4 regions of the Arthrobacter sp. DNA4 genome follow, and region 2 is predicted to be linked to each of the others. Evidence: riboswitches for the same ligand, from Rfam matches in the RefSeq annotation. Region 2 holds a riboswitch; each other region holds the start of a gene.

Evidence for each region. Region 2 has a riboswitch for S-adenosylmethionine ahead of NMQ03_RS19270 (DUF1737 domain-containing protein). Riboswitches for the same ligand answer to the same signal wherever they lie in the genome.
Region 1: another riboswitch for S-adenosylmethionine. It lies ahead of NMQ03_RS06915 (homoserine O-acetyltransferase); the one in region 2 lies ahead of NMQ03_RS19270 (DUF1737 domain-containing protein).
Region 3: another riboswitch for S-adenosylmethionine. It lies ahead of NMQ03_RS13555 (aminotransferase class V-fold PLP-dependent enzyme); the one in region 2 lies ahead of NMQ03_RS19270 (DUF1737 domain-containing protein).
Region 4: another riboswitch for S-adenosylmethionine. It lies ahead of NMQ03_RS02910 (cobalamin-independent methionine synthase II family protein); the one in region 2 lies ahead of NMQ03_RS19270 (DUF1737 domain-containing protein).

The regions. Positions count from the first base shown of each region.
Region 1 is NZ_CP101466.1:1,498,770-1,504,527, forward strand. It holds gene NMQ03_RS06905 (VOC family protein) at 26-664, opposite strand; SAM riboswitch class IV at 826-940, shown strand; gene NMQ03_RS06910 (bifunctional o-acetylhomoserine/o-acetylserine sulfhydrylase) at 985-2,307, shown strand; SAM riboswitch class IV at 2,403-2,518, shown strand; gene NMQ03_RS06915 (homoserine O-acetyltransferase) at 2,531-3,646, shown strand; gene NMQ03_RS06920 (MFS transporter) at 3,826-5,208, shown strand; gene NMQ03_RS06925 (zinc-binding dehydrogenase) at 5,212-5,758, shown strand, end outside.
Region 2 is NZ_CP101466.1:4,154,660-4,160,417, forward strand. It holds gene opgC (OpgC domain-containing protein) at 84-2,552, opposite strand; SAM riboswitch class IV at 2,722-2,837, shown strand; gene NMQ03_RS19270 (DUF1737 domain-containing protein) at 2,851-3,126, shown strand; gene NMQ03_RS19275 (rhodanese-like domain-containing protein) at 3,123-3,533, shown strand; gene NMQ03_RS19280 (O-succinylhomoserine sulfhydrylase) at 3,534-4,742, shown strand; gene NMQ03_RS19285 (HNH endonuclease signature motif containing protein) at 4,989-5,758, shown strand, end outside.
Region 3 is NZ_CP101466.1:2,941,899-2,947,656, reverse strand. It holds gene NMQ03_RS13560 (class I SAM-dependent methyltransferase) at 1-351, opposite strand, end outside; partial or broken gene NMQ03_RS13555 (aminotransferase class V-fold PLP-dependent enzyme) at 437-1,850, opposite strand; SAM riboswitch class IV at 1,887-2,000, opposite strand; gene hisN (histidinol-phosphatase) at 2,153-2,965, opposite strand; partial or broken gene NMQ03_RS13545 (ribosome small subunit-dependent GTPase A) at 3,010-4,120, opposite strand; gene aroA (3-phosphoshikimate 1-carboxyvinyltransferase) at 4,104-5,492, opposite strand; gene NMQ03_RS13535 (DoxX family protein) at 5,499-5,758, opposite strand, start outside.
Region 4 is NZ_CP101466.1:592,431-598,188, reverse strand. It holds partial or broken gene NMQ03_RS02920 (adenylosuccinate synthase) at 1-240, opposite strand, end outside; gene NMQ03_RS02915 (M14 family zinc carboxypeptidase) at 475-1,539, opposite strand; SAM riboswitch class I at 1,756-1,860, shown strand; gene NMQ03_RS02910 (cobalamin-independent methionine synthase II family protein) at 1,874-3,082, shown strand; gene NMQ03_RS02905 (uracil-DNA glycosylase) at 3,294-3,923, shown strand; gene NMQ03_RS02900 (DUF3151 domain-containing protein) at 4,047-4,469, opposite strand; gene fbaA (class II fructose-bisphosphate aldolase) at 4,470-5,489, opposite strand; gene NMQ03_RS02890 (TrmH family RNA methyltransferase) at 5,729-5,758, opposite strand, start outside.

The DNA.
Region 1 (5,758 bases), 1.9 Mb from region 2:
GCCGGAAAGGAGGGAGGGAGGAGCGTCAGATAGTGACGGCCCCGTTGGCGGTCTCAAAGGTGACCGAGAGGATGCCCGGCGTCCCGTGCGGGGCGACCCATTCGACCGCAACGTCCTCGAGCGGCTTCTCCACCGGCTCACCCAGCCACTCGGTGACGCGCGAGGCGGAACCGGCGATGGTCAGGCAGCTCATCTTGAGGTTGCTCTCGTACGCATTGGACGGGTGGAGCGAGGGATCGCCCTCCCACTTGAGCATGTACGGGACCTGGGGATCGGCGATGAGGCCCAGGATGCCAATCTGCTTCCAGACCAGCTCGCGGCCGTCCGGGAATTTGCGGTTGCCGTTCACGGCGGCGCGGCCCAGGCGTTCCTCGAAGGGGGCGAGGTCGTCCACTTCGACGCACCAGCCCATCCACCCGCCACCGGCAGCGGAACGGGCACGCACTGCCTGCCCGAAGGGTGCCTTGTCCGATGCCGGATGGTCCAGTACCTCGACAACTTCGAGGTACTTGTGCCCGGCGAGCGGAATGATCATATTTCGGGTTCCGAAGCGGGGGTGTACGCCACCCTTCACTGCCTCAACGCCGAGGGCAGTTGCAATACGTTCGGTAGTGGCCGCGAGGCCATCGTGTTCACAGGCGTAAGAGACGTGATCCATGCGCATGCGAACATCTTGGCACTTTGTGATCCGGCTCTCAGCTAAGGGTGCCCTTACTAGCATTTGTCGTGCGCGGCGCCCCGGTACCGGAGCCAACAGGGGCGCCGGAAGACCATGTTCGTCACAATGCTGTCCACAGCGGCTGTCCGGTTCCTAGACTGGGCCCAGGTCATGAGTGCCAGCGACAAGCCCCGGCTCGCTGGTAAGCAACCCTCCATCCGCGGTGGGGTGCCCCGGGTGAGGACCTGGCTCTCCGGCAACAGCCGGGAGCAAGCGCGGCCCGTACTGCCGGTGAGCATGCCGGGCCCATGTCAAAGGAGATTTGGATGTCCAACGGATGGTCCTTCGAAACCCGCCAGATCCATGCAGGCCAGACGGCGGACAGCGCCACGGGTGCCCGCGCCCTGCCCATCTACCAGACCACGTCATTCGTGTTCCCCAGCGCTGAAAGCGCTGCCAACCGTTTTGCCCTGGCTGAACTTGCGCCCATTTACACCCGCATTGGCAACCCAACCCAGGACGCCGTCGAGCAACGGATTGCCAGCCTCGAAGGAGGCCTGGCCGCGCTGCTGCTGAGCTCCGGGCAGGCCGCGGAAACCTTCGCTGTCCTGAACATCGCCGAGGCAGGAGACCACATCGTGGCCAGCCCCAGCCTTTACGGCGGAACCTACAACCTGTTCGCCCACACGCTGAAGAAGTTCGGCATCTCGGTGACCTTCGTGGCCGATCCGGACAACCTGGACCAGTGGCGCGATGCCGTCCAGCCCAACACCAAGCTCTTCTTCGGTGAAGTGGTCTCCAACCCGCGCCAGGACGTCCTGGACATCGAGGGCATCTCCCAGGTGGCCCACCAGGCGGGCGTGCCCCTGATCGTGGACAACACCCTTTCAACCCCCTACCTGATCCGCCCGCTGGAGTGGGGAGCAGACATTGTGATCCACTCGGCCACCAAATACCTTGGCGGCCACGGCTCCGCCATCGCCGGTGTCATCGTCGATTCCGGCAAGTTCGATTTCGGCAAGGATCCGGAACGGTTCCCCGGCTTCAACACCCCGGACCCCACGTACAACGGCCTGGTCTACGCACGCGACCTCGGCGAAGGCGGCGCGCTCGGCGCCAACCTCTCCTACATCCTCAAAGCCCGGGTGCAGTTGCTGCGCGACCTGGGCTCGGCCGTCTCGCCCTTCAACGCGTTCCTGATTTCCCAGGGCCTGGAGACGTTAAGCCTGCGGGTGGAGCGCCACGTTGCGAACGCCACGGAAGTGGCGCGCTGGCTGGAGGCAAGGGACGACGTCGAATCCGTCGCCTACGCGGGGCTTCCCTCCAGCCCCTGGTACGAGCGTGGCCGCAAGTACGGACCCAAGGGGACGGGCGCCGTCGTGGCCTTCAACCTGGCCGGCGGGGCAGAGGCGGGCAAGCGCTTCGTCGACGCCCTGGAGCTGCATTCCCACGTGGCCAACATCGGCGACGTCCGCTCCCTGGTCATCCACCCGGCGTCGACCACGCACAGCCAGCTTTCGCCGGAGCAGCAGGTTGTAGCCGGCGTTCACCCGGGCCTGGTCCGGCTTTCCGTCGGCCTGGAGCACATCGACGACATCCTCGCCGACCTGGAGGCAGGCTTCCGGGCCGCCAAGGGCGCCAACCAGTAGCCCCAAACACGAGGACGCAGCATGTGGCAAGCCGGGAAGTCACAACCAGTCATACTCTTGGCCTGGAGTGGGGGGTGTTTCGTACACTCGAACCAGGTCATGAGTGCCAGTGACAGCCCCGGCTTGCTGGTAAGCAACCCTCCATCCGCGGTGGGGTGCCCCGGGTGAGGACCTGGCCTGCCGGTCAGACGACGGCAGGCAAGCGCGTAGAAGAGGTCTTGCCATGACGGTTACCGTCGCCCGAACCACCATTCCCGAACATGGAATTGTCCGTTACGCCTCCATCGGGGGACTGGAACTCGAGGCCGGGGGATACCTCCCGGATGTCACCCTGGCCTATGAAACCTGGGGGACGCTCAACGCGGACGCCAGCAACGCCATCCTGATCGAGCACGCGCTGACCGGCAGCACCCACGTGACCCGCGGCGACACCGACGAAGAAGGCTGGTGGGAACAGCTGGTAAGCCCCGGCGCTCCCGTGGACACGGACCGCTTCTTCGTGGTGTCCATCAACATTGTCGGTGGCTGCTACGGATCCACTGGCCCGTCATCGCCCGCGCCTGACGGAAAGCCCTGGGGCTCCAGGTTTCCCCTCGTCACGCTGCGTGACAGCACTGTTGCTGAAGCCAGGCTGGCGGACCAGCTGGGCATCAAGAGCTGGTTCGCCGTCCTTGGCGGGTCGATGGGCGGCGCCCGCGCCCTGGAATGGGCGGTGACGTACCCGGAGAGGGTGCAGCGCTGCGCCGTGATCTCCGTGGGAGCCGCCAGCACTGCCGAACAGATTGCTTTCGCGCAGGCCCAGACTCTGGCCATCCGGCAGGACCCCAACTTCAACGGCGGGGACTACTACGGCGGTCCGTGTCCGGAAGACGGGCTGGCACTTGCCCGGCGCATCGCCCACATCACCTACCGGTCGGCCGCGGAACTGGAAGGCCGCTTTGGCCGGGCACCCCAGGCGCCCGAATCACCCCTGCAGGGGGAAATTCTCGCCTCCCGCGGCCGCTACCAGGTGGAAAGCTACCTGGACCACCAAGGGAACAAGCTGGTGAAGCGCTTCGACGCCAACAGCTATATCGCCCTGACCGAGGCGCTGATGAGCCACGATGTATGCCGGGGGCGGGGAACCTTGGCCGAAGCCCTGGCCACCTCCACGGCACGGTTCTTCGTGGCCGCGGTGGACTCGGACAGGCTCTATTTTCCGTCGCAGTCCCACGAACTGGCCCAGGCCCTGCCCGGCGACGTGGACGTCCATGTCATCCAGGCGCCGATCGGGCACGACGGGTTCCTCACCGAGATCGGGCAGTTGGGCGGCCGGCTGCGGAGCAGCTTCCTGGTCTAGGCGCCGCCTGGCGGACAACCGGCATTGTGCATTCCTGCAGATGCCTTCTGCACTAATCGGCGTTGAGGTTGCACCGCAGGCAGACCATACTCATCGAATCCGGCTTTCGTGGTGTGCATCACACCCGTCTGCCATTGACTGGTCCCCGTGGTGTCGACGACGACGCCGAAGGAGTTCGCATGAGTACGGAAAGCTCCGCCGCAAGGCGCACAGAGGAAACCGACGTCAAGGCCTCAGGCCTTAAGAAGGTGGTGACGGCTTCCATGGCCGGCACCGTCGTTGAATGGTATGAATTCTTCCTCTACGCATCGGCCGCCACCCTGGTGTTCGGGAAGGCCTTCTTCCCCAACGCCGGGACGGAACTGGACGGCATCATCGCCGCCTTCCTCACCTACGCCGTCGGTTTTGTCGCGCGCCCCATCGGCGGCATCGTCTTTGGCCACTTCGGCGATAAGTTCGGCCGCAAGCAGCTGCTGCAGCTGAGCATCATCCTGGTGGGCGTCTCCACCTTCCTGATGGGCTGCCTGCCCACCTTCGGACAGATCGGCTACTGGGCCCCCACGCTGCTGGTCTTCCTGCGGTTCGCCCAGGGCTTTGCCGTGGGCGGGGAGTGGGGCGGCGCCGTCCTCCTCGTCGCAGAGCACAGCCCCAGCAAGTCACGCGGTTTCTGGGCCAGTTGGCCGCAATCGGCAGTGCCCCTCGGCAACCTGCTGGCCACGGCCGTGCTGTTCGTCCTCTCCTCCACGCTGACGCAGGACGCGTTCCTGGGCTGGGGCTGGCGCGTGGCGTTCTGGCTCTCCGCCGTGATCGTCCTGATCGGCTACTACATCCGCACCAAGGTCAACGACGCCCCCATCTTCCTGGAGGCCCGCAAAGAGGTGGAGGCGGGCCACAAGGGTTACGGCGTGGCCGAGGTGTTCCGGCGCTACCCGCGCGGGGTCTTCACCGCCATGGGCCTGCGCTTCGCGGAAAACATCCTGTACTACCTGGTGGTCACGTTCTCCATCACCTACCTGAAGACCGTGGTGCAGGCTGACACCACGCGGATCCTGCTGCTGCTGCTCCTTGCGCACGCCGTCCACTTCGCGGTGGTTCCCATGGTGGGCAAGCTGTCGGACCGCTTCGGCCGCAAGCCCGTCTACATGGTAAGCGCCATCATGGGTGCCACCTGGGGTTTCTTTGCCTTCCCCATGATGGACACCAAGAACGATGTCATCATCCTGGCGGCCATCATGATCGGCCTGGTGTTCCACGCCTTCATGTATGCCGGGCAGCCCGCCATCATGGCGGAAATGTTCCCCACCCGGATGCGGTACTCCGGTGTCTCCCTGGGGTACCAGGTGACGTCCATCGTGGCGGGCTCGCTGGCGCCGATCATCGCAGCCTCCCTGCTGGGAACGTACAAGTCCTCCGTCCCGGTGGCGGTGTACCTGCTCATCGCATGTGCCATCACCGCCGTCGCGGTCTTCTTCCTGAAGGAAACCCGGGGCATCTCGCTGCACGACGTTGACGCGGCCGACGCCAAGGGCACGGCAGACCTGCTCGCTGCCAGCAAGAAGTAGGCCATGAAAGCCGCCGTCCTCTATTCCACCGTTCCCGCCCCGGCCGGCGCCGAGGGCAAACAGAGCTACGCCGAGTCCCGGCCCCTGCTGGTGCAGGAGCTGGATCAGCCGGAGCCGCGCGCCGGTGAGCTCGGAGTTTCCATCACCTACTCGAGCCTGTGCCATTCGGACCTTTCCGTGGTGGACGGGTCGCGCGTCCGGCCCCTTCCCATGGCCCTGGGACACGAGGCCGTGGGGCGGGTGGTGTCCGTTGGCGACGGCGTCTCCGACGTGTCCGTGGGCGACCATGTGGTTCTGGTCTTCGTGCCCAGCTGCGGCCAGTGCCGGGCCTGCCTTTCCGGCAGGCCCGCGCTCTGCCACCGGGCAGCTGAGGTGAATGGATCCGGAGACCTGCTCCATGGTCCGGCGCTCTTGCGGACGCCCGCGGGGGAGCGGATCAACCACCACCTGGGCGTTTCCGCCTTCGCTGATTACGCTGTGGTAGCGCGGGAATCAGTGGTGGTGATTGACGACGACGTCCCGGACACCGTCGCGGCGATGTTCGGTTGCG
Region 2 (5,758 bases):
TGACATGCTGCGGCACTTTTGTGCCGCAGCATTTTCATGTCCGGACGCCCCACCCGCAACCGGAGTCCGCGCCTGGGAGATCCCTAGGTGGGGATGATCCGGAAAAGGAACCTGGTGCGGACCATCACCCACAGCAGGCCCAGGACCACGGCGTAGGCCGCGGTGTTGAGGAAAATGCTCTGCTGCTGGAGCGCCGGGATGTTTGTGACGACGGCGATCAGCACCACATGCATGATGAACACATAGAGCGTGGCGCGGCCCAGCGGAATCAGGAACCAGCCCAGGGCCCGCTCCACCGGTTTCCAGTAAGCGCTGAGGAACGCGTAGGCGGCCACCACCAGGACCAGGACGTTGAACAGGCGGCCGGGCGCCAGGTAGGTCCGGCCGAAGAGTGCGTCATACATGGCCCGGTAGGAGGCGTCCGGCATGAGCGCCAGGCGGACGTCGTAGTTGTTGGCCAGGTAAGGATTCCCCCAGGACAGGAAGGCCAGGGCAAACGCTGCCACAGTGCAGGCCGCCACCACCCAGGTGTGGGCCGACAGCCAGGCAACGATGCTGCGGCGGTAGTAGCCAACCACCAGCCCGAGCACAAAAAGCACCTGCCAGACCAGCAGGGGGAACGAGTCCTCAAACTGGGACGGCAGGATCCTGAACCGGGTCACCGCGCCCACGGCGTACACGGCGAGCGTCGCCAGCAAGACCCAGACGGCCTTGCCGCGGTTCAGCGCCGCAAGGATCAGCGGGCTGGCCAGCAGGAGCACCACGTACAGGCCCATGACGTTGAACTGCCAAGGCCCGAACTGCAGCAGCACGATAGTAAGCAGCACCTGCGGCGGCACGGGGAACTGGAACAGCGATGACATGCCGGCATAGAGGTCGTAGGTCCGGTAAGCACCACCGTGTCCCGCCCCGCCGGTCCCCTGGTCCACGAACGTGGTCAGGGCCTCGGTGTGGAAGAACGGGAGCAGGGAAAGAAGGAAGACGCCGATCAGCACGGCCAGCGCAGTCACGTACAGCTTCCCGGCACGGCGGGATGTCAGGTCCACCACCCGGCCGAAGTCCTGCTTGGCTTTGGGCCCGTACACCATGCCGACCACCAGGCCGGAGAACAGCACGAAGAGCTCCGCGCCTGACACGAAGCCCACCGCCTCCTGGGTGAGCAACTGGAACAGTGAGGCCATGCCCAGGTGGTTGACCACAACGAAGACTATGGCCAGACCGCGCAGCAGATCCACCCTCGAATCCCTGGTGGAAGGGTCCTGGTAGCTCCAGGACGTGGCGGTGTTGATCCGGCGGGGAATCTGCCACAGGGCCACCAGGAGGATGACCATGGCGGCAGCAAGGGTCCACGGGACGGCACCGGAGAGCGTATTGGCCCGCACGTAGGTGCCTGTGGACGCCACATCCGTGACAGGGCCGGTGACCATCGGTGATGCCTTCAGCCTGTCGAGCGCGGACTTGGCAACATCCGGGCTTCCCGTGAGCAGCCAGCTGATGCTTGCCACGCCGGTGTCCCGCGTGCTGGTCCGCTCGTCCCACACCACGGCGGCCGTCCCGCCGAAAGCGGGCGATGTGGCAGTGGCCACCACCTGGTCCCACCAGCCCGTCTTGATGTCCGCCTCGGGTGCCCCACCGGACGCAGGGCTGTAGAAGGCCGAGGTCTGCAGGAGGAATGGCTTTTTGCGTCCCTCGGCGTAGGTGCCGTAGAAGTTTTCGCTGCCGGATGCCGTCAGCATCTCCTGGAGTTCACCGGGACGCGGCGTGGTGTTGACGGCGGCCCCGCCGGAAGTGTCGTCGTGATAGGCGGTCAGGCCCACCCAGTCCACGGCGTCATCGCCGGGGTAATAGGGAGCATAGGCGCTGTCGCTTCCGTTCCAGGCCCCGTCCCCATTCGTATCCAGGAGGGAGAACCCCTCGCTTCCCGGCTCCGGGGCATTCCGGTTCCGTTCAAAGGGGTAGTCCTTGCCCAGGTAGGGCGCCCACACCATGGCGGCCCGGCCGCCGTCGTACTTCTTGAAGGCTGCCGCCACGGCCTGGAAGGTTTGCCGGTACGTGGCCGGCTGCTGGCCCCATGCCACCCAGCCGGTATTCATATCGGGGGCGAACCGGACCAGCAGTTGGCCTTTGAACCCCGACGCCAGGTCGCGCACTTGTGCTGCGAACGCTTCCGCCTCGGCCGTGCCGAGCTGGTCCAGGGGCACCGACGGCTTCACCGTGAGCAGGGCGTGGGCGCCTTTGGCAGCAGTCTGCTGCAGGAAGCCGTCCATGTCGTTCCGCTCCGATTCGCGGTAGGGAATGGTGATGTCATGGCCGAAGACGGCAGGGCTGGCGCCCAGCCGGTCACTGAAGCCCGCAGCCGTATCCTCACCCCACTCGAGGACCGCCCCCAGCCAGGGCTTGCCCTTGTCCGGTGCAGCAGGCGCGGCGTGCGCCGGTCCGGCCGGGACCACCAGGGCCAGGAGGGCGATGATGGCCGCGGCGAAAAAGGCTGCGATGGAACGCGGACGGTTCCGCCGGATGGCGGCGTGGTGGTGCGATACGTGTGCCCGCATGCTGACAAGGACCCCCCGGTACTCATTGCTCTGGATACGGGGCGGCGCCCCCCGGTAAGAACTTTATCGGCCCGCGGGCATTACCCGTGCCGTGTCGCGGACGGCTCAATTACGGAACATGACGACGGCGGCGATGCGGCGGGGCGCGGCAGGTGTTACGTTTTTGGGGAGTAATGAGTACCGGTGCAAAGCCCTGACTTGCCGGTCGGCAACCCTCCCTTTCGCGGCGGGGTGCCTCAGGTGAATACTCGGCATATCGACCGATTCGAGCTGCAAGCGTGAAAGAAGGAGATCCGTCGTGTCCGACGCACCCGCCCCTGACGAAAAACTGTCCTACCGCCTGATTACCGGCGCGGACAACCGTGAATTCTGTGAGCGGATCTCCGCTGCACTCGCCGACGGCTATGTCCTGCACGGCAGCCCGGCGGCAACCTTCAACGGCACCACCGTCATCGTTGCGCAGGCAATCGTCCTTCCGGCCGCCATCGCCTCAGCCGATGCCGCCGTGGCGACCGCCGTGGACCAGCTCGATGCCGAATTTGAGGGCGAGTTCGACGGCGAGGGTCACGCATGAGCTACGCCGGAGACCTGACGCCGCAGGAAGCCTGGGCCAAGCTGGAGCAGGGCGCCATCCTGGTGGACGTCCGCACCGAGGGCGAATGGGCCCACATCGGCATCCCGGACACCAAAGCCACGGACAACGATCCCCTGTTCATCCAGTGGACCTTTCCCGGCGGTATCCCCAACCCCGACTTCGTCAAGGACCTGCAGGAGCAGGCGCCGGAGGATCCCCACGCGGAACTGCTGTTCCTGTGCCGTTCCGGCCAGCGGTCCATCGCGGCCGCAACTGCCGCCACCCAGGCCGGCTTCACCGCGTACAGCGTGCTGGAGGGCTTCGAAGGCGAGCCCGACCGCTACGGCGAGCGGACCGTCAATGGCTGGAAGAACCGCGGCCTCCCCACCAACCTCGGAAAGAACTAAGTGGCCTTCAACCCAGACGCCCCCGGCTGGAACCCCGACACCCAGGCAGTCCGCGGAGGCCTGGACCGCTCCAACTTCCAGGAAACATCCGAGGCCATCTTCCTGAACTCCGGGTTCGTCTACGAATCAGCCGCGGCAGCTGAACGCGCCTTCACCGGCGAGGACGAGCGCTTTGTCTACTCCCGCTACGGCAACCCGTCCGTGGCCACCTTCCAGGAACGGCTCAGGCTGCTGGAAGGCGCCGAAGCATGCTTCGCGACGGCGTCGGGCATGTCCGCCGTGTTCACCGCGCTGGGTGCCCTGCTGGCTGCCGGTGACCGGGTGGTGGCCGCCCGGTCACTGTTCGGTTCGTGCTTTGTGATCCTGAATGAGATCCTGCCCCGTTGGGGCGTGGAAACGGTCTTCGTGGACGGGCCGGACCTGGACCAGTGGCGCGAAGCCCTGTCCAAGCCCACCACCGCCGTCTTCTTCGAGTCCCCGTCGAACCCCATGCAGGAGATCGTGGACATCGCAGCCGTCAGTGAACTGGCGCATGCGGCCGGGGCCACCGTGGTGGCGGACAACGTCTTTGCCACTCCCCTGCTGCAGCGCTGCGGGGACCTCGGCGCCGACGTGATCGTCTACTCCGGCACCAAGCACATCGACGGGCAGGGCAGGGTGATGGGTGGTGCCATCCTGGGCACCAAGGAATTCATCGACGGACCGGTGAAGCAGCTGATGCGGCACACCGGCCCCGCGCTTTCCGCTTTCAACGCCTGGGTTCTGACCAAGGGCCTGGAGACCATGGGCCTGCGCGTCAACCACTCCTCGGCGACCGCCCTTCGGCTCGCAGAATGGCTGGAGGAACAGCCGGCGGTGGGCTGGGTGAAGTACCCGCTCCTGAAGTCGCACCCGCAGTACGGGCTGGCGGCAAAGCAGATGAGTGCCGGTGGCACGGTCCTTACCTTCGAGCTCGCTCCTTCCGGCGGACGCACGGGCAAGGAAGCGGCGTTTGCGCTGCTGGACGGGCTGCGGATCATCGATATCTCCAACAACCTCGGTGATGCAAAGTCCCTGATCACGCACCCCGCCACCACTACCCACCGGGCGATGGGCCCGGAGGGGCGGGCCGCCATCGGCCTGAGTGACGGCGTGGTCCGGCTCTCGGTGGGGCTCGAGGACCCGGAGGACCTCCTCCGCGACCTGGAGCAGGCGCTGAAGCAGATCTAGCGGCGGCTGGTCCTGCCTGAGTTTCCAGCAGTATGTGGACCCTCTGGCCGGGGGAAATGCGGTATCAAAGTTCAGCTTCGAAGGCGTACGACGGCGTCACGCGCCGGAGTGTGTCACGGTCGCCCCACAGTTGCATGGGTTCCTTGCACCTGAAGTTCCCGAGCTTACCGCAGGAGGCTCATGCCACCAATACCGTAATCCGTGGCGGCCAAATACGATGTCAGTGCCTCGTTGGATGATGTCGGTATGGGAATCAGCGGTGGTGTCGGGGTGGTGCTGGCGTCAATCGATGCCTCTGTTGCCGCCCTCGATTCGCTGAACAGTGAGGACTCTTTCCTTGCTGCCGGGGCCGGTGCTTGTGCCGGTGTGGATGTGTTGCAGCGGCGGTATGAGATCCGTCTGGAACGACTGGAGCTTTTGGCTCGGCTGGAGGCGCAGCTCGCTGCGGTGAAGGCACGGGACGTCGCTGAGGGAGTGGAGTTCCAGCAAGCCGTGACCCCGCCGGACGCCTCCGTGCAGGACCGCACGTACGCGGACATGTCGGTGGTCGAGGAGATCGCCGGAGTCCTGACCATCAGCTCCGGCGCAGCAGGGGCATTGGTGGAGCAGTCACGGCGGATCTGCTCCCTGCCGCCCGTCATGAACGCCTTGGCCGCGGGCGCGATGTCGTGGCAGCACGCCCGCATCATTGCTGACGAAACCGAAGGCCTCACCTCCGGGGGCGCGGCGTCCCTGGTGACGCACTTCTTCGACCCGGCTGCGCCGAACCCGGCCCGGGGTGCCGCCCCCGGCGAACTCGTCCCGTCACGGTTCCGGGCCAAGGTCCGCGGGTGGCGGGAACGCCACCATCCGGAATCGATCGAGAAGCGCCATGCAAAGGGTGTGGCGGGTCGGCGGATGGAATACACCCCCGACCGGGATGGCATGGCCTGGATCTCCCTCTACATGCCCGGGGACACCGCGCGCACCATCTGGAACCGGACCACCGCCACCGCCCGCGGACTCCAAGGCCCCGA
Region 3 (5,758 bases), 1.2 Mb from region 2:
CCACGCCTGGGCAACGGTGACGACGTCGAAGGCAGCGTCGGGAAGGCCTGTCGCCTCGGCAGTCCCAGGCGCAGCCGTGGCGGCGGGGCAGTGGGCCTTCAGCTGGGCGAGCATGTCCGCAGAGGGGTCGACGGCGGTGACGTTCAGCCCCATGGCCAGCAGCAACGCGGTGAACTTTCCCGTACCCGCGCCCACGTCCAGGGCGTCATGGGCTCCGGCCGGTACCAGCCACCGTGCAGATTCCGCAGGGTAGCCGGGCCGGACGCGCTGGTAGTGGCGGCCGCCGTCCTGGAAGCTCTGCCCGAGCTCCGTGCGCCGGCCGTTATCAAGCCTGGGGCCACCCCGAACCACGCGTGGCCTCCTTCTGGTGCTGCCTGCGGATGTCCTTCGAATTTACCGCATGCCCGGCATCAGCAGGCAGTCGCCGCCCCGCCGCTCAGTCGTCGAGGCAGGGGGCTGCGCCGGCCGTCCCGGGAGTGTTGGGCGCCCAGTGCGGGTAGGTGCGGACATCGTTGGCGGGCACCCAGCGGCCCGCGTCCACCACGTAGTCCCATCCCAGTCCGTTGCTGCGCAGTGTCCGGATGCCGGTGAGGAGGCGTTCGGCGTCCTCCAGCCGCGAACCCACGCCGAAACTTGCCCGGAGGGAACCGGACGGCAGGCCCAGGCGCTTCAACAGGGGGTGGGCGCAGAAGCGTCCGTCGCGCAGGCCCACCCCGTGCTCTGCGGAAAGGTAGGCGGCCACCAGCCCTGCGTCGTAGCCCTCGACTGAGAAGTTGACCACGCCGATGGTGTCCGTTTCCGGGTTGGTGTCCTTGAAGATCTGGTGGACGGTGACGCCGTCGATGTCCTGCAGGCCCTCCACCAGGAAAGACCTGATCGCTGACTCGTGGGCATGCCACCGGTCCTGGTCGAGTTCGGCGATGACCTGGGTGGCGCGGGCCAGGGTGGCGGCGCCAAGGACGTTCGGCGAGCCCCCCTCATGGCGGGCCGGCCCGGTGGCCCAGCTGACGCCGTCGAGCCGTGCTTCCTTGACCGCCCCGCCGCCGGCGAGGTGCGGGACGCCGGTGTCCAGCCAGTCGGGACGTCCCACCAGGACACCCGCGCCGAACGGCGCGTACAGCTTGTGGCCGGAAAAGGCGAGGTAGTCGACGCCGTCCGCGCTGATGTCCACCCGGCGGTGCGGAGCGAGCTGGGCCGCGTCCACCACGATCCGGGCACCGTGCTGGTGGGCCAGCGCGGCCAGGGCCCGGATGGGAAGAATCTCGCCGGTGACGTTGGAGGCGCCGGTGACCGCCAGCAGGCTGACTCCGCCCTGCTCCAGTTCGGTCCGGACGGCGTCCAGGGTGCCCGCCACCGTGTCGGCGGCAACGATGCTGCGGTGCGGAACCCCCTGCCACGGCAGGAGGTTGGCATGGTGTTCGATGTCCAGGTAGAGGACTTCGCCGTCATGCCGGCCGTTGGTGGCAGGCAGGCAGCCGGCCAGGAGGTTCAGCGAATCGGTGGTGTTGCGGGTGAAGATGACCGAATCGTCCGGCCGCCCACGAAGTCCCGGACAATGCTGCGTGCATTCTCGTAAACGGACGTGCTGATCTGGGACGCGTAGCCGGCCCCCGGTGGACGCTCGCGTAGTAGGGCAGGATCTCGTTCAGGTAGGCGGAGACCACGGAGAGCGCCGGAGCGGATGCGCCGTAGTCAAGGTTCGCGTACCGGATGTGGCCGCCGGAAATCAGCGGTGCCTGGATTTCGGCGCCGGTGACGGCAGCAAGGGGACGGCCGGCAACGGCGTGGCGATCGCCGGCAATGCGGCCTTCGGCAATGGCGGGTTGGGGGGAGACGGTGGCAGTTGTCACAGAGACCTCACTTGAATACAGGACTCCGGCATAGGGAATCCGCGCTTGCCGCATCCACTCCGGACCGGCCTGGTCGTCACCCGGGGCACCCCGCCGCGAATGGAGGGTTGCTTACCAGCAAACCGGGGTTTTGCGCTGGCACTCGTGACCTGCATAAAAGCGTAGGACATGGGGCGGCCAGGATTGAAGCCGCGGCAATTGTTAAGGGCTTTGTTACGCAATATCGAATAAACGACGCCGGACACCCCCGTCTGGAGGTGTCCGGCGTCGCAATGTTCGTTTAAGGGGGCAAATCGTGGCAGTTACAGCAGGTCGTCCAGGTACGGGTTGAGGCGGTGCAGCACTTCTGAGTGCAGGATCGAGTTGGTGGCCAGCGCGTTCCCGCCGAACGGTCCGTCCTCGCCTTCGAGGGAGGTGAACCGGCCGCCCGCCTCAACGACGATCGGCACCAGCGCAGCCATGTCGTAGAGGTTGAGCTCCGGTTCGCAGGCGATGTCCACGGAGCCCTCTGCCACCATGCAGTACGACCAGAAATCGCCGTAGGCCCGGGTCCGCCAGACGTCCTCGGTCAGCCCAAGGAATTCGTCGAGGTTTCCGCGTTCCTTCCAGCCGGTCAGGCTGGAGTAGGAGAGGGAGGCGTCGGAGAGGCTGGACACGTTCGAGACGCGCAGCCGGGTAGCAGCTGCCAGGGACCGGCCCATGTACGCGCCCATGCCCTTTGCCGCCCACCAGCGCTTGCCGAGGGCCGGGGCGCTGACGACGCCCACCACGGGCTCGCCTTCGTCCACCAGGGCGATCAGCGTGGCCCAGACCGGGACGCCCCGGACAAAGTTTTTCGTCCCGTCAATGGGATCGATGATCCAGCGCCGTGAACCGTGCCCGGTGCTGCCGAATTCCTCGCCCAGGACGGCATCGCGTGGCCGGGAGCGGGAGAGCTGGCCGCGGATGGCCTCCTCGGCTGCCTTGTCGGCGTCGGTGACGGGCGTCAGGTCCGGCTTGGTCTCAACGTGGAGGTCCAGGGCCTTGAAGCGGCCCATGGTCTGGTCATCCACGGAGTCGGCCAGGACATGGGCCAGGCGCAGGTCATCGTTGTAGCTCGAAGCGGGTTGGATCATGGTTACAAACTACCGTCTGCGGACGTTTCTGCCGGGAGAACGCGTCAGTTGACGCTGCCGAGCTCTTTGGTTTCCTGTGCTTCCATGCGGGGGTCAGCGCCGAGCAGCCGCCGGAGCGATGCCAGGCGTGCCGGGCCGGTGGGACCTGCGTGCCCGCCTGCCACCCAGTCGTCCAGGCCGCAGTTCACCGCGTTTACAGTGTGCTTGCAGCCGCGTTCACAGTTTTCGATGCCGGGGGAGAGGTCGGGAAAGGAGCGCAGGATCCGGTCCGGGTCCACGTGTGCCAGTCCGAAGGAACGGATGCCGGGGGTGTCAATGATCCAGCTGCCGCGCGTCTGCCAGGCGCAGGGCCAGGGCTGACGACGACGTGTGGCGGCCGCGCCCGGTGACCGCGTTTACTCCACCTGTGGCCCGCTCGGCACCGGTCAGCGCGTTCACCATGGTGGACTTGCCCACGCCGGAGTGCCCCAGCATTACGGTGACCTTGCCGTCGAGGTGGTCGCGCAGGGCGGCGACCGCAGCGCTGTCCAGCCTTGCCGAGAGGCCGTCGTCGGACCTTGCGTCGATCCCCGAGGCTCGAGCATCCGCAGTCCGGCTGATGATCACCGGGAAGTCCAGGTGGGTGTAGTTGGACAGCAACTCCGCAGGGTCCTTGACGTCGGCCTTGGTGACCAGCAGGATCGGCTCGATTCCTGCGTCGTAGGCAGCCACCAGGGCGCGATCGATGAACCCGGTTCGCGGCTCCGGGTTGGCGGCCGCCACCACAATCACCAGTTGGTCGGCGTTGGCCACGACGGCCCGCTCAACGGGGTCGGTGTCGTCGGCGCTGCGGCGCAGGAGGGTATGGCGGTCCTGGATCTTTACCAGTCGGGCCAGCGTGTCCGGGGCCCCGGACACGTCCCCCACGAGCGAGACGAAGTCGCCGGCCACCACGGGCGAGCGGCGCAGTTCGCGGGCCCGCGCTGCGATGACAACGCGCTCGTTGTCCGAGTCTTCGCCCACCACTGCCGTGTACCGTCCGCGGTCCACCGTGATGATCCGACCGGTCACGGCATCGTCGTGGCTGGGCCGGTCCTTGGTCCGGGGCCGGGAGCCTTTCTTGCTGGGGCGGATCCGGACGTCTGATTCGTCCCAGGAATCAGTGCTCCGCGCCACTGCCGCGCCCTTCCGGCCCCGGCGCCCCGGCAGCATCCTGGGCCAGCATGCTTGCCCAGAGCTGCGGGAAGTCGGGCATGGTCTTGGCTGTGGTGGCGATGTCCTCCACCTGGACGCCGTCCACCGCGAGGCCAAGGATCGCCCCGGCAGTGGCCATGCGGTGGTCGGCGTAGCTGTGGACGACGCCGGCGTGCAGCCGGGCGGGCCGGATGACCAGGCCGTCGCTGGTTTCCTCGGCGTCGCCGCCGAGCCGGTTGATTTCCGCGACCAGGGCCGCCAGCCGGTCGGTCTCATGTCCCCTGAGGTGTGCGATCCCGCTGAGCCGGGAGGGCCCCGTGGCAAGGGCGCACAGGGCCGCGACGGTAGGAGCCAGCTCACTGGTGTCAGCGAAGTCACCGCCCCTGATCTCCGGGCCGCCCGTGACGGTCAGGACGCCGTCGGCCAGGGTGACGGTGGCTCCCATCCGGGTCAGGATGCCGCGCCAGAGGTCGCCCACCTGCTGCGTTTCCGTGGGCCAGTTGGGGATGCGGACCGTGCCCCGTGACGCCAGGGCCGCCGCCAGGAAGGGCCCGGCATTGGACAGGTCCTGTTCAATCCTTTGGTCGAAGGCGCGGATGGGTCCCGGCGCCACCACCCAGTGGTTGGGGACCGAGTCGTCCACTGACACGCCGGCGCCGCGCAGGACAGCCACCGTCATGTTGATGTGGTCCAGGCTCGGCACCGGCTTGCCCACGTGCTCAAGGTGCAGGCCCTCGTCGAACCTTGCTCCCACCAGCAGGAGGGCGGAGACGAACTGCGACGAGGCGCTGGCATCGATCACCAGGTGGCCGCCCCGGACTGCGCCTGTGCCTTCCACCACGAACGGGAGCGACGACGGGGCGCTGCCGTCTTCGGCGGAAACGGCCACGCCCAGGGCTTTGAGGGCTTCGATGATGGTCCCCATGGGACGCTTCCGGGCATGCGGATCGCCGTCGAACACGCTGGCTCCGTTGCGGAGCGCCGCGAGCGGCGGGACGAACCGCATGACGGTGCCGGCAAGCCCACAGTCGATCCTGGTGGCGGACGGCGCGGCTGCCGCCGGGAGCGGAACAACCTCCAGGTCAGGTCCAAAGGAGCCGTCCCCGGGCACTTCGGTGATGGTGGCGCCGAGCTGCCTGAGCGCCTCGATCATGAGCGCGGAGTCCCTGGAGTGCAGGGGGGCCCGGAGCCGGGACGGTCCGTCCGCGAGGGCCGCGAGGACCAGGTACCTGTTGGTCAGGGACTTCGAGCCGGGGACGGTTACGGTGGCATTGACGGGCCGGGCTGCGAAAGGTGCGGCCCAGTGCTGGACGGGTGTTCCGGATGCGTCCCGGGTGGCAGCTGCTGCGGTCATTCGTGCTTAGGCTCCCGCGGCGTGCTCGACGGCGCGGCGTACGGCCTTGTCCGCCTTGTTCAGCTTCTTGGTGGTGGTCCTGCGGGCGTCGGCGGCCAGGTGCGAAGCGTTGCGGCGCGCGTCGGCGGCAAGGTGTTCGGCGCGCCAGGCGAGGCCGGGCTTGCCTGCAGTATCCACGGATGCGAGCAGGGCGCCGCCACTGAGGGAGAGGTTCTTGAGCAGCTGGTTCCTGCGGCCTTCGCGCCCTTCCTTGCTGCTGATGTCCG
Region 4 (5,758 bases), 1.0 Mb from region 2:
TCCTGGAAGAGGGCCTCAAGGTTCACCACGCAGCCGTTGCCGATGATGGGAACAGCGTTGGGGCTGAGAATGCCGCAGCAGCTTGAGTTCGTACTTTTCACCGCCTACGACGACGGTGTGCCCGGCGTTGTTGCCGCCGTTGGGCTTGACGACGTAGTCAACACGGCCGCCCAGCAGGTCGGTGGCCTTGCCTTTTCCTTCGTCGCCCCACTGGGCTCCTACGATCACAATTGCTGGCATGGGATCCTCCCCCATTCGTTCGGACTGCCCGGTCCTGCCACCAGGTGGCGGGCCCATGCAGCGCCGTTCATGAGAATGCCCCGAACATACCGGCCTTCGCACAGCCGCAGCACGGCGCAGCGAAGCAAGAGTTCCGGGGCTCTTACCACCCAAGTTTAGCCGATAGGGCACTTTGTCCACTGTTGTGGCCCGCCGCGGCCCTTTCTGCCAAAAGGCCGCGGCGGCCGGTGCCGCCTACTCGTCCTCAGCCTCCCCGGCGGGCCGGGACGTCTGTTCGGCGAGCGTGTTCCAGAAGGAGGTGTCGGCGTCGGCAATGGACCCGTCCGCGATGGCCGCGGCCGTGGAGGTCAGCGTGGTGACGGTCTGCTTGATCAGGTAGCCGTTGCTGCGCTGTCCGAGTGCATAGCCGTCCAAATAGTGGTCCGACATGCCGCGCATCTCGAAGAGCAGGGTGGCGATGCCGTACTCCACGGAGATGCCGTTGCGGCTGATGGTTTCGGCACTGCCGCCCTGGTACTTGCCCAGGTGTCCCCAGCCGGTGGAGTCGACGTTGTTGAAGACCACCGCGCCGAGCTGCTTGGATTTTTCGACGACGGCGGGGTCGGCGTTGGGGGTGGTGGGGTACAGGATGGAGCCGGATACCAGCTTGCCGTCACGCTCCGCCCGGGTGCCCTGGTGGTGCAGGTCGATCATGTAGTCGATCCGGTATTTGCGCATGACGTTGTTGTGCAGCGCCTGGGTCTCCGGCTGGATCTTGGCCACATGGTCGCGGTTCAGGTCCACGCCCTCGGCGTTGTAGCGGGTGAGGTGGCGGTCCCCTTTGGCAAGGTAATTGTCCAGGGAGAAGTTCACGTCCCCCATGGCGCCGTCCGCATTGAGCATGGGCACCACCAGGATGTTCACACCTTTGAGGATGTCGGCGGATTTGCCGGTCCCCAGGTGCTTGATGAACTCCATGGCGCCCTCGGTGGTGAGCTGCTCGTTGCCATGCTGCTGGGTCAGGTACAGAATGGTGGGCTTGGCCGGGTCCGAAATGTACTTGACCAGGTGGATGTCGCGCCCCTTGACCGTCTGCCCGATGACCTCCAGCTCCATTGCCGGCTGGCGCGCGTCCTGGTCCTTCAGGAACGAGACCATCTGTTCGTACGTGGCGAGCTTGGACGTGGTGATCTGGCCGTTGCCGTCGTAGTTGGGGCCTTCGCCTACCGCGTGTGCCAGCGGGGCGGGACCTGCGACGACGGCCAGCGCCAGGGCGCCGGAGACGGCGAAGGTCCCGAAATTTGCCAGGGATTTCTTCACAGTGCGTTACCTCTTTCGAGTGCATCGGGGTGCGACGGCCAGCTCCGTCGCGGGCAGCGGCATGTGACCTCAGCCAACCAAGCTTAACGAAACCTGTCAATAACCTGAACAAAGGCTGTAAGCATGTTTTCGGCAGGGAAGCTTCAGACGCGACCTGTCGCGACATAAAGCGGAGCAGACTTGCCCCGGGGCAGGCATCTGGATTTATGTGAGAGTGAACCATCCGGAGCGGCCGAGAGACCTGGCTCGATGACGCCGCAGCAACCACGGTCCCGCAGGATTCCTGCCGCCCGAAGGTGCTACTGCCAGGACCGATGGAAAGGAAGATTCCAGCATGTCCCTGAACACCGACCACATTCGCGTCACCCACGCAGGATCGTTGCCCCGCACCCCGGAACTCATCGCGGCCAACGCCGCCAAGGAAACCGACGGCGTCACCCCTGAGTTCCTGGAACTCCTGGAGGCCTCCGTGGTGGAGGTGGTCCAGCGCCAGAAGGACCTCGGCATCGACATTCCCAACGACGGCGAATACGGGCACACGATGTCCAGTTCCGTGGACTACGGTGCCTGGTGGAACTACTCCTTCGCACGGCTGGGCGGCCTGGAGCCGACGAATGTGGACCGCTGGGCCGATGCGCAGGTGCACCGTTCTTCCCCCGGCAACATCGTCCTGACCTCCTTCCCGGACCGGCGGGACCGGCAGGCGTTCAACGAGGCCTACAACGATCCCTCGTCGGGCATCCTGTCCCACCGCAAGAGCGTCACGCAGCCCAAGATCGCCGGACCCCTGACCTACACCGGCCAGGACCTGGTGGCGTCGGACATCAGGAACCTGAAGACCGGCCTCGCCGCCGCCGGGTTGTCGGACGGCTTCGTAGCGTCCCTCTCCCCCGGCTCCTGCGCCCGTGTGGCCAACGAGTACTACACCTCGGATGAGGAACTCGTCTACGCGTGCGCGGATGCGATGCGGGAGGAATACAAGGCGATCATCGATGCCGGCCTGACCGTGCAGCTCGATGATCCGTCCCTGGCCGAGAGCTGGGACCAGATCAATCCCGAGCCATCCCTGGAGGACTACCTGAAGTTCATCCAGCTGCGCGTCGAGGCCACCAACTGGGCCCTCCGCGACCTGCCCCAGGAACAGATCCGGCTGCACGTCTGCTGGGGTTCCTGGCACGGCCCACACACCACGGACATCCCGTTCGCCGACATCATCGGCTCGGTGCTGCAGGTCAACGCCGGCGCTTACTCCTTCGAAGCGGCCAACGTCCGGCACGAACACGAATGGCGGGTATGGGAGGACACCAAGCTCCCCGAGGGCAAGGTGATCATCCCGGGCGTCGTCTCGCACGCCACCAACGTGGTGGAACACCCGGACCTGGTGGCAGACCGCATTGTCCGCTTTGCCGACGTCGTGGGCCGCGAGAATGTCATCGCCTCCACCGACTGCGGCCTGGGCGGCCGGGTCCACCCGCAGATCGCCTTCGCCAAGCTGGAGGCCCTCGGCGAGGGCGCCCGCCGGGCCACAACCCGCCTCTGGTAGCTGCGGACGGCGAAGCCGGGACCCGCCGGTTCCGTGGCCTGGCTGAATCAGGTGCACGGGACCGGCGTTTCGTTTCCCGGGGCTTGCTAAACTGGGTAAGGCCGACCAGGAATCGGCCCACCCCAATCAACCGCCGCTGATGTGTCGCGCCCCCGCGTGCCCATTTCCGTGGCGGCAGCAACGCCAATCCCCGCAGGAGAACCAGCACTTCATGACAGCCCTGGCACCCGAAACATTCCACGAACAGCTCATGAGCCGCCGCTACGACCCCAGCGTTGCTGCCGTTAACGAGCTGTGTGATTCCCTTCGGGAGACCAAGCCCGGCACCGTGGTCCCCTATGTGGATCCCATGCACGACGTGGAGGAATGCCGCATCATCAGCCTGTTCTCCAACATTGGCGAGGCGGACCCGTCCGGGTTCATCACCGCCGGGGACCAGGATGCCGCGACCCGCATGCTTGGCCTGCAGTGGAAGCTGGGCCTGCGCCCTGAGTTCGTGATGCCGTGGAACGTCCACCCGTGGCACGTCCCCGGTGAGGCCAACGGAAAGTTCACTCCCGACCAGATCCAGGCAGGCCTGAAGCCGCTGCTGAAGTTCCTGGCACTGGTGCCCCGTGCCTCGGTCATCGTGGCGCACGGCACCGAGGCCAACCGCCTGGCCAACCTGCTGCTGAAGACCGAAGTGCCCCTGCTGTGGCGCCGCGGCCTGAAGACCTACAAGGTCAGGTCACTGAGCGGCCGCGCCTTCGCCGGTTCCCCGGCGCGCCAGGAGGAGTACCTCGAGGACATGCGTGCGGCCTACGCCGACGCCATGGCACGCACCGGAATCGCCAAGCCTTAAACGACCGACGGCGGGTGGTCACCTTTCCAGGAAAGGTAACCACCCGCCGTCGTCGTATCTAGGGGCCTCCGCCGCCGAGGGTTCCCTGGCTCAGCGAAGCGAAGCCAGGGAGGCGGTAGGGAGTTACTTGCCCTCGATGGCTGCCTTCGCCGTGGGGTCCGAGTCGTTGAGGAACTTTTCGATCCGCTCCGGCTCGTCAGCCTCGCCGATGGCAGACGAAGCCCTGCCCAGGGAGTAGAGGGCCCGCAGGAATCCGCGGTTGGGCTCGTGCTCCCACGGGATGGGCCCGACGCCGCGCCAGCCGTTGCGGCGCAGCGAGTCCAGGCCGCGGTGGTAGCCCACCCGGGAGTAGGCGTAGGAGTCGATGACCCGGCCCTCCGCCCACGCCTCCTCGGCGAGCACGGCCCACAGCAGGGAGGACGTGGGGTGCTTGGCCACCAGGTCCAATGCCTCGTGACCGGCATCCAGCTGCCCGTACACCTCGGTTTCGGCAGGCAGGAGCGTGGGCTCCGGCCCCATCAGGTTCCGGCGGAACTCGTCCGACATCTAGAAGGTCTTTCCGGCCGAACCGAGCTGTTTGGTGGCTTCCACCACGCGGGCTGCCAGGCCGGCTTCGGCGGAGGCGCCCCAGACACGGGGGTCGTAGGTCTTCTTGTTGCCCACTTCGCCGTCGACCTTCAGGACGCCGTCGTAGTTCTTGAACATGTGGTCAGCCACCGGACGCGTGTAGGCGTACTGGGTGTCGGTGTCGATGTTCATCTTGATCACGCCGTAGGAGACGGCGTCGGCGATTTCCTGGTCGGAGGAGCCGGAGCCGCCGTGGAACACCAGGTCGAACGGGTTGTCCTTGCCGATCTTGGCACCCACCTGCGCCTGGATGTCCTTGAGGATCTCCGGGCGGAGCTTAACGCCGCCGGGCTTGTACACGCCGTGCACGTTGCCGAAGGTCAGGGCGGTGATGTAGCGGCCGTTCTCACCGGAGCCGAGGGCGTCGATGGTGGCGAGGGCGTCCTCCACCGTGGTGTAGAGCTTGTCGTTGATGGCGTTCTCCACGCCGTCTTCCTCGCCGCCGACCGTGCCGATCTCCACCTCGAGGATCATCTTGGCAGCGGCGGTGCGCTGGAGCAGGTCGCGGGCAATCTTCAGGTTCTCCTGCAGGGTCTCTGCCGAGCCGTCCCACATGTGGGAGTTGAACAGCGGGTTGCGGCCGGCCTTGACCTCAGCTTCGGAGGCCGCCAGCAGGGGCAGGACAAAACCGTCCAGCTTGTCCTTGGGGCAGTGGTCGGTGTGCAGGGCGATGTTCACGCCGTAGTTCTTGGCCACCTCGCGGGCAAAAGCCGCAAAGCCCAGGGAACCGGCAACCATGTCCTTGGTGGAGGCGCCGGACCAGTAGGCGGCACCGCCGGTGGAGACCTGCACGATGCCGTCGGACTCTGCCTCCGCGAAGCCGCGCAGTGCCGCGTTCAGCGTCTGCGAGGACGTGACGTTGACGGCCGGGAAGGCGAATCCGCCCGCCTTTGCGCGGTCGATCATCTCGGCGTAGATCTCTGGGGTTGCAATGGGCATGCTGGCTCCTCTGCTGAGTTTCGTCTGTGGGTGGATGACCCTCAAATAGACCGCTTACGGCTTGGCACCATCCTAGCCATTCCCGGGCCCGGAGTGCTCTGGGTTACGCCCCACCCGCACCCTAGCCTCGCAAGCTCGGCCAGGGAACCCCGCGTGCGTGGGCCCGCCACCCGCACCCTAGCCTCGCAAGCTCGGCCAGGGAACCCCGCGTGCGTGGGCCCGCCACCCGCAGGTCTGGGCTACACGTGCTGGTTGAAGACGTGCCGGCG